Regions from separate parts of the Streptomyces sp. NPDC056600 genome, predicted to be linked through region 1. Evidence: riboswitches for the same ligand, from Rfam matches in the RefSeq annotation. Region 1 holds a riboswitch; the other holds the start of a gene.
What was found. Region 1 has a riboswitch for cyclic di-AMP ahead of ACFRAV_RS03800 (transglycosylase family protein). Riboswitches for the same ligand answer to the same signal wherever they lie in the genome.
Positions count from the first base shown of each region.

Region 1 (4,301 bases):
GCGGCCGACGGGGCGACCTGGGACCGGGTCGCCGAGTGCGAGAGCGGAGGTGCCTGGAGCGCCGACACCGACAACGGCTTCTTCGGCGGTCTCCAGCTCACCCAGGACCAGTGGGAGGGCAACGGCGGCCTGTCGTACGCCTCCAACCCGGCCGAGGCGAGCCGTTCGCAGCAGATCGCCGTGGCCGAGCGCATCCTCGCCGAGCAGGGCGCGACCCCGTGGCTCGCCTGCGGCGCGATGAACGGTCTGCGCGAGGACGCCCCCGCCGCCCAGGTGGACACCGGCGTGGACGCGCTGCGCACCGGCGACGTGACGGACTCCGGCTCCTTCGACGGCTCGGCCTCCGGCTGGGGGTCCGCCGGCGGCGACCGCACCGGCGGTTCCGGCGCCGGGCGCGCGGACGAGGCGCGCGGCTCCGGCTCGGCCGAGGCGGCCGGCGACGCCGACCAGGGGATGCTCCGGGGCGCGGGTCACGGCCTCTTCCCCGGCGCCGACCTTGCGCCGGTGGACGGCGGGTCCCTGGACCTCGGCCAGGAGGCCGGGCAGGACGAGGGGCTGGACCTCGGCGAGGACCTGGGCCTGGTCGACACCGGCACCGGCGCCCCCGTCGTCCCGGACCTGCCCGAGGTCGGCGGCGGCTCCGGCGAGCACGGCGGCGGCCAGTCCGGCGAGAACGGCGGCAAGGGCGACGGCAACGGGAACGGCGAGGGCAAGGGCGACGCGGACCAGGAGGAGAGCGGCGACACCGGCTCGTCCGACGAGGACGCGCCGCTGTTCGACGGCGAGGGCGACGAGCTGTTCGGGGACGACACCCCGCTCTTCGGCGACGACACCGCCGCCCAGGAGGACTCCGAGGCCTCCTCCGGCTCCGGCCGCCACCGCGGCACCAGCGCCGAGGAGACCACGGAGACCACGAGCGGCTCCTCGGGCCGCCACGCGGCCCCCGCGGGCACCTACACCGTGCGGGCCGGCGAGAGCCTCGTCTCCATCGCCAAGTCGCAGGACGTCAAGGGCGGCTGGCGCGCCCTGTACGAGGCCAACGAGGACCTGATCGGGGACGACCCGGACCGTCTGGTGGCGGGCACGAAGCTGTCCCTCCCCGCCTGAACCGGGCCGGGGACCGGAGGGGACGAGACGATCAGGCGGGGTGAAAGCCGGGCAAAATCGGGGGAGTTACCCACCCTTTCGTCCTGGAATGTCTGATTCCGGAGAAGTGAGAGATGGGTCTCAGAAGCCCTGATCGTCTTTGAAATCCCGGCATGGGCGTGGCTAACGTCGAACCGCTCGCTCCAGCGGGCCCCGGCGGCCGTCACGCCTAATCCTGCCAACGGCCGTACGGGACATGTCGTCGCGTCATGCGCCGTAGGCAGGAGCGGGGGAACCAGGTAAGCGCCGTGTCCGGCAGCCAGATCGCCGGACCGGCTAGGGGTGAAGCCGTGCACCGGGAGGTGCGCGGCCGGGCGACCCTCATAGCCCGAACCCGACAGCTCACCTCGCAGGCGTCGGTGAGGGGATACCTCCATGTCGTTTTCCTGCCAGGGCAAGCACCGTCGCCCCTCCAAGGCCAAGCGCGCCTTCGCCGTCGCCGGTCTCACCGGCGCCGTCGTGGCCGCCCCGCTGATCACCGCGGGCACCGCCTCGGCCGCCACCGAGTCCGAGTGGGACGCCGTCGCCCAGTGCGAGTCGGGCGGCGACTGGTCCATCAACACCGGCAACGGTTTCTACGGCGGTCTGCAGTTCACCAACCAGACCTGGGCCGGCTTCGGCGGCACCCAGTACGCCGCCCAGGCCAACCAGGCCACCAAGGCCCAGCAGATCGAGATAGCCGAGAAGGTCCTCGCCGAGCAGGGCCCGGGCGCCTGGCCGCACTGCGGCGTCGGCCTGTCCAGCTCCCCGTACCAGGGCGGCGCCGCCGAGGCCCCCGCCCAGGAGCAGGCCCCGCAGCAGGAGGCCGCCCCGGCCCCCGCGCCGAAGGCCGAGAAGCCCGCCCAGCCCGTCAAGGCCGAGAAGCCGAAGAAGGCCGAGAAGGTCACCACGCCCACCGGCAAGAAGGTGCTCAAGGGTGACGGCGAGTACAAGGTCCGCAAGGGCGACTCGCTCAGCCGGATCGCCGACAAGCACCACACCAAGGGCGGCTGGAAGAAGCTGTACAAGCTGAACAAGGACATCGTCCAGAACCCGCAGCTGATCTACCCGGGCCAGATGCTCCACCTGAGCTGACCCGCCGGGCGGCGGGCTCCGACCGAGCCGGCCGCCCGCCCCGTGACAGCCCCGCCCCCGTGTTGCGTGATCCGCGCACGGGGGCGGGGCATTTGCACGCAATACGTCCGCCGACTTTTTGTTTCGGGTCGGAACAATTAATCTCCTGTTACCCCTCCGTAGAGGGGGCGACCGGCTGGCCGATCCCGTCCGGCCGGTTAGGCTCGGTCTCGCAGAGCCACGGAGGCTGTGCACCCCGTGCCGGACCAGGTGGTCCGGCGCCACTCGCGTCACATCCCAGAAGGAGATGCTCGTGCCGTCCATCGACGTCGTCGTAGCCCGGGAAATCCTGGACTCCCGAGGCAACCCCACGGTCGAGGTCGAGGTCGGCCTCGACGACGGCAGCACCGGCCGTGCCGCTGTTCCGTCCGGCGCCTCCACCGGCGCCTTCGAGGCCATTGAGCTTCGCGACGGTGACAAGAACCGCTACCTCGGCAAGGGCGTGGAGAAGGCCGTCCTCGCCGTCATCGAGCAGATCGGCCCGGAGCTCGTCGGCTACGACGCCACCGAGCAGCGCCTGATCGACCAGGCGATGTTCGACCTGGACGCCACCGACAACAAGGGCTCCCTCGGCGCCAACGCCATCCTCGGCGTCTCCCTGGCCGTGGCCCACGCCGCCTCCGAGGCCAGCGACCTGCCGCTCTTCCGCTACCTGGGCGGCCCCAACGCGCACCTGCTGCCGGTGCCGATGATGAACATCCTGAACGGCGGCTCGCACGCCGACTCCAACGTGGACATCCAGGAGTTCATGATCGCGCCGATCGGCGCCGAGTCCTTCTCCGAGGCCCTGCGCTGGGGCACCGAGGTCTACCACACCCTCAAGAAGGTGCTGAAGACCAAGGGCCTGGCCACCGGCCTCGGCGACGAGGGCGGCTTCGCCCCCAACCTCGGCTCCAACCGCGAGGCGCTGGACCTGATCCTCGAGGCGATCAAGGAGGCCGGCTACACCCCCGGCCAGCAGATCGCCCTCGCCCTCGACGTCGCCGCCTCCGAGTTCTACAAGGACGGCAAGTACCTCTTCGAGGGCAAGGAGCGCTCCGCCGCCGAGATGACGGAGTACTACGAGGAGCTCGTCGCGGCCTACCCGCTCGTCTCCATCGAGGACCCGCTGTTCGAGGACGACTGGGACGGCTGGAAGACCATCACCGACAAGCTGGGCGACAAGGTCCAGCTCGTCGGCGACGACCTCTTCGTCACCAACCCGGAGCGCCTGGGCCGCGGCATCGAGGAGGGCGCCGCCAACGCCCTGCTGGTGAAGGTCAACCAGATCGGCTCGCTGACCGAGACCCTGGACGCCGTCGAGCTGGCCCAGCGCAACGGCTTCAAGTGCATGATGTCCCACCGCTCCGGCGAGACCGAGGACGTCACCATCGCCGACCTCGCCGTCGCCACCAACTGCGGCCAGATCAAGACCGGCGCCCCGGCCCGCTCCGAGCGCGTCGCCAAGTACAACCAGCTGCTGCGCATCGAGGAGATCCTCGACGACGCCGCGGTGTACGCCGGCCGCAGCGCCTTCCCGCGCTTCAAGGGCTGACACCCCGGCCCTCGGGCCGCGGCGCCCGACCTGTGCCCCCGGAGCTCCGGCTCCGGGGGCACACCCCTGTCCGTGTCCCGCGCGCCCGCTGCGTGCCCCGCTGCGCGCGGCCGCGCCCCGGCGTCACGTACCGTGTGCGGGGAAGAAGACGCGGGACGGCCGCCAGGACGCTCACGCGGCACAGCAGGCACGCAACGCAGCAGGCACGCAACGCAGCAGGCACACGGCACGCAGGCACACGGCACGCCGACGGGGAGGCGCGGAGAAGATGGCGCAGAACCGGGACCGGTTCTCCACGACCACCCGGCTGCGGCTGCTCGGTGAGCAGACCGCCGCCCGCGTCTACCGCTCCCAGACCCGCCGCCAGGCCCGCCGCTCCCGGCTGACCGGCCGGGCCGCGCTGCTCGCCCTGGTGCTGTGCACCCTGATCGTCGCCCTGGCCTACCCGACCCGGCAGTACGTCTCCCAGCGCGCCGAGATCGCGAAGCTGGAGGCGGAGCGCGACGCC
Region 1 covers NZ_JBHTVQ010000004.1:132,403-136,703, forward strand. Annotated here, with positions in the region: gene ACFRAV_RS03795 (transglycosylase family protein) at 1-1,107, shown strand, start outside; cyclic di-AMP (ydaO/yuaA leader) riboswitch at 1,349-1,517, shown strand; gene ACFRAV_RS03800 (transglycosylase family protein) at 1,522-2,220, shown strand; gene eno (phosphopyruvate hydratase) at 2,513-3,793, shown strand; gene ACFRAV_RS03810 (septum formation initiator family protein) at 4,062-4,301, shown strand, end outside.

Region 2 (4,301 bases), on a different contig from region 1:
CGCGGGGAAGTTCGCCGTCTTCAAGGCGGCGGCGGAGGGCGGCGCGGCCCCGCTGGTGGTGGTCGGCGTGCTGTCCTCGGCGGTCGCGGCGTTCTTCTACATCCGGGTGATCGTGCTGATGTTCTTCAGCGAGCCCAAGCCGGACGGGCCGACGGTCGCGGTGGCGTCGCCGCTGACGACCGCGGCGATCGCGGTCGGCGCGGCGGTCACCGTCGTGCTGGGCGTGGCGCCGCAGTACTTCCTGGACCTGGCGAGCCAGGCGGGGATCTTCGTCCGCTGAGCGCCGGGCGTCCCGACGACGGACGCCCGGCGCCGGGCGTCCCATCGACGCCGAAGGCCCGGTTCCCTCGGGGGGAGCCGGGCCTTCGGCGTGCGGTACGGGGGCGTGGCGAGGAGGTCAGCCCGCGCGGTGCACCACGGCGTCGCAGAGGTGCATGAGGGCCGTCCTGGACTCGCACTCCGGCAGCGGGGCCAGCGCGGCACGGGCCTCCTGCGCGTAGCGGACGGTGTCCGCCCGGGCGTCCTCCAGCGCGGGGTGCTCCCGCAGCCGGGCGACCGCCTCGGCCAGGCGCGCCTCGTCCGACAGGTCGGAGTCCAGCAGCTCGCACAGGGCGACGTCCTCGGGCAGCCCCAGCCGCTCCACCCGCTCGCGCAGCCGCAGCACCGGCAGCGTGGGGATGCCCTCACGCAGGTCGGTGCCGGGGGTCTTGCCGGAGTCGGAGGAGTCGGAGGCGACGTCCAGGACGTCGTCGGCCAGCTGGAAGGCCACGCCCAGCCGCTCGCCGTACTGCGTGAGCACGTCCACGACCTGGTGGTCGGCGCCGGACATCATCGCGCCGAAGCGGCAGGCGACGGCGACCAGCGAGCCGGTCTTGCCGGCCAGCACGTCGAGGTAGTGGTCGATGGGGGAGCGCCCGGCGGACGGGCCGGCGGTCTCCAGGATCTGGCCGGTGACCAGGCGCTCGAACGCCTCGGCCTGCACCCGCACCGCCTCCGGGCCGAGGTCGGCCAGGATGTGCGAGGCGCGGGCGAAGAGGAAGTCGCCGGTGAGGACCGCCACCGAGTTGTCCCAGCGGCTGTTGGCGCTGGGCACGCCGCGGCGCACCTCGGCCTCGTCCATCACGTCGTCGTGGTACAGCGTGGCGAGATGCGTGAGCTCGACGACGACGGCCGAGGGAACGATCCCCGGCGCGTCCGGGTCGCCGAACTGCGCGGCGAGCATGACGAGCAGCGGACGGAACCGCTTGCCGCCCGCCTTCACGAGGTGCTGAGCGGCCTCGGTGATGAACGGGACCTCGCTCTTGGTGGCTTCGAGCAGACCTTCCTCGACGGCCGCCATACCTGCCTGGACGGCGGTCTCCAGCGCCTGGTCCCGAACCCTCAGCCCGAACGGCCCGACCACGCTCACGAGGGGTCTCCTGTCTGCTGGTGTGTGCTGACGATCACACGGCTTGTCGATAGGTCATTGCCATCACCCCACTCAGCGTATCCGGTCGGGTTTGGATCACCGACAGCCCCCACCCGCCAGATGGCCGGAGACACCCTGTCCGTTTGAGGGGATATTGCCGGATTGGCGACCTCTTCACTCGTTTTGTATGATCATCGGTCGATCCGTGACATGGGCCACAGGGGCGCGGGGTGGACGGACGGGGTCCAATGGCCCGAAGTCACCCACGGGCGGGGCGGGTTGAGGAGCGGGCCCGGATGCGGGCCGATGGACGAATCGCCCTCAAACATGATCAACCAGCATGATCCACGAAGATCGTACTTGTTTCGGATATCCGCTCTCGCATACGTTTCGCGCCAGCCGGGCGGAACGCCGAATCCTGCCGCCGCCCGCACTCCACAGACCCATTCCACGCACGGCAGGAGCGGGGGACCCAGGTACACCGCCGGACCGGAGCGCGCGCGAGCGCGCCTCCGGGACGGCTAGGGGTGAAGCCTGCCGCCCCATCGGGCGGCGGGCCGGGCAGCCTTTCTGGCCCGAATCCGACAGCTCACCTCGCAGGCGCCGGAGAGGAAGAACGCATGTCCCGTCTCACCCGTACCGCGTCGGCCCTCGCCGTCGCCGCGGCCGTCGTCGTCGCGCCGATCGTGGGCGCCACCGGCGCCTGGGCCGCCGAGACCCCCACCGCGCAGACCGCGGTCACCGTCGCCCCGGGCAACAAGGTCATCCACCTGGCCGCCACCACGGACAGCCTCGACGGCTGGATCCGCGAGGCCCTCGCCGTCATGGCGAAGCACGGCATCCCGGGCACCTACGACGGCATCCACCGCAACGTGATGCGCGAGTCCTCGGGCAACCCGCTCGCCATCAACGACTGGGACATCAACGCGATCAACGGCATCCCCTCCAAGGGCCTGCTCCAGGTGATCGACCCCACCTTCGACGCCTACCACGTCGAGGGGACCGACACCTCGCCGTTCGACCCGGTCGCCAACATCGTCGCGGCGTGCAACTACGCCGCCGACCGCTACGGCTCGATCGACAACGTCAACAGCGCCTACTGATCCCCCGCTCCCTCAGGGGAACAACCGCTCGAGGACGACGGCCACGCCGTCGTCCTCGTTCGTCGTGGTGACCTCGTCGGCGACCGCCTTCAGCTCCGGGTGCGCGTTGGCCATGGCCACCCCGTGGGCCGCCCAGCGGAACATCGGGACGTCGTTCGGCATGTCGCCGAAGGCGACGGCGTCCTCCGGGCCCAGGCCGAGGCGCGACGCGGCCATGGCCAGCCCGGTGGCCTTGGTGACCCCGTGCGGCTGCAGCTCCACGGTCCCGGGGCCGGACATCGTCGCCGTGGCCAGCGAGCCGACCGCCGAGGCCGCCACCGCGGTCAGCTCGTCGTCGGTGAGCTCCGGGTGGGACAGCAGCACCTTGGTGATCGGCCGCTCCCACAGGTCGCTCCGGCGGCCTACCCGCTCCGCGGGGAGCGTGGGCCGCGCCATCCGGTAGCCCGGCTCGATCAGCGTGAGCCCCTGGACGCCGTCCTGGTCGACGGCCGCGTACACCTGGCCCACCTCGGCCTCGATCTTGCCGAGCGCCGTCTCCGCCAGCTCCCGGTCCAGGGTCATCGACCACACCAGCCGGTCCCGGTCCGCGTCGTAGAGCTGCGCGCCCTGGCCGCACACCGCGAAACCGCCGCCGATGCCGGCGAGCAGGTCGCGTACCCGGGGCGCGGGCCGGCCCGTCACCACCAGGTGCCGAGCGCCGGAGCGGGCCGCCGACCCCAGCGCCGCACGGGTGCGGGGGGAGACGGTGTCGTCGTCGCGCAGGAGCGTGCCGTCCAGGTCCGTGGCGATCAGGGCGTACGCGGGGAGCGTGCGGGAGGGGGGCGCATAGGCGGCGGGTGCGGGCATGATCAGAGAATACGGACCTCCTGGAGCGCCCCCGTGACGGGTTGACACGTCAACGGGATATGTGCAATAGGGCGTTGCCCTACTCAGGTGAGCGCCCCACGCGGCGCGCCGGGGCGAGCCGCGCCCCGGACGGGCGGCCGTCAGCGCGAGCCGCGCCCCGGGCGAACGGTCGTCCAGGGCCAGCCGCGCCCCGGGCGGGCGGGTCCGAGGCAGGTGGTCGTCCGAGGCGGGCGGTCGGTCGTCCGAGGCGGGCGGTCCGCTCAGGTGGGCGTCGCCCCAGGCGGGTGGCCGCTCAGGCGTCGAGCGAGGTCAGCAGCTCGACGACGCTCTCGCCGTGGGTGGCCAGCTTCTTCTCGCCGATGCCGCTGATGCCGCGCAGCTCCTCCACCGACGACGGGCGAGCCGCCGCGATCTCCCGCAGGGTCGCGTCGTGGAAGATCACGTAGGCGGGGACGCCCTGCTCCCGGGCCCGCTCGGCCCGCCAGCCGCGCAGCGCCTCGAAGACCGGCTGGAGCTCCTCGGGGAGCTCCGCCGCGGCCGCCGCCTTGGCCTTGCGCTCGCCCCTCGCCGAGGGCACCTTCTTCGGCTCCTTGCGCATCGGCACCTGCCGCTCGCCGCGCAGCACGGCCGCGCTGCCCTCGGTCAGCACCAGCGTCCCGTACTCGCCCTCCACCGACAGCAGGCCCTGGGCCAGCAACTGCCGGATCACGCCGCGCCACTCGCCCTCGGCCAGGTCCTCGCCGATGCCGAAGACGGACAGCTGGTCGTGGTCGAACTGGATCACCTTCGCGGTGCGCTTGCCGAGCAGGATGTCGGTGATCTGGGTGGCGCCGAACTTCTGCCGCCGCTCCCTCTCCAGCCGGACCACGGTGGACAGCGCCTTCTGGGCGGCCACGGTGGCGTCCCAGGTCTCCGGCGGCGCCAGGCAGGTGTCGCAGTTGCCG
Region 2 covers NZ_JBHTVQ010000017.1:37,223-41,523, forward strand. Annotated here, with positions in the region: gene nuoN (NADH-quinone oxidoreductase subunit NuoN) at 1-280, shown strand, start outside; gene ACFRAV_RS11545 (polyprenyl synthetase family protein) at 398-1,408, opposite strand; cyclic di-AMP (ydaO/yuaA leader) riboswitch at 1,839-2,024, shown strand; gene ACFRAV_RS11550 (transglycosylase SLT domain-containing protein) at 2,029-2,511, shown strand; gene ACFRAV_RS11555 (HAD family hydrolase) at 2,524-3,357, opposite strand; gene recQ (DNA helicase RecQ) at 3,650-4,301, opposite strand, start outside.
Region 2: linked by a shared signal. The riboswitch ahead of ACFRAV_RS11550 (transglycosylase SLT domain-containing protein) and the one ahead of ACFRAV_RS03800 (transglycosylase family protein) in region 1 are both predicted to bind cyclic di-AMP.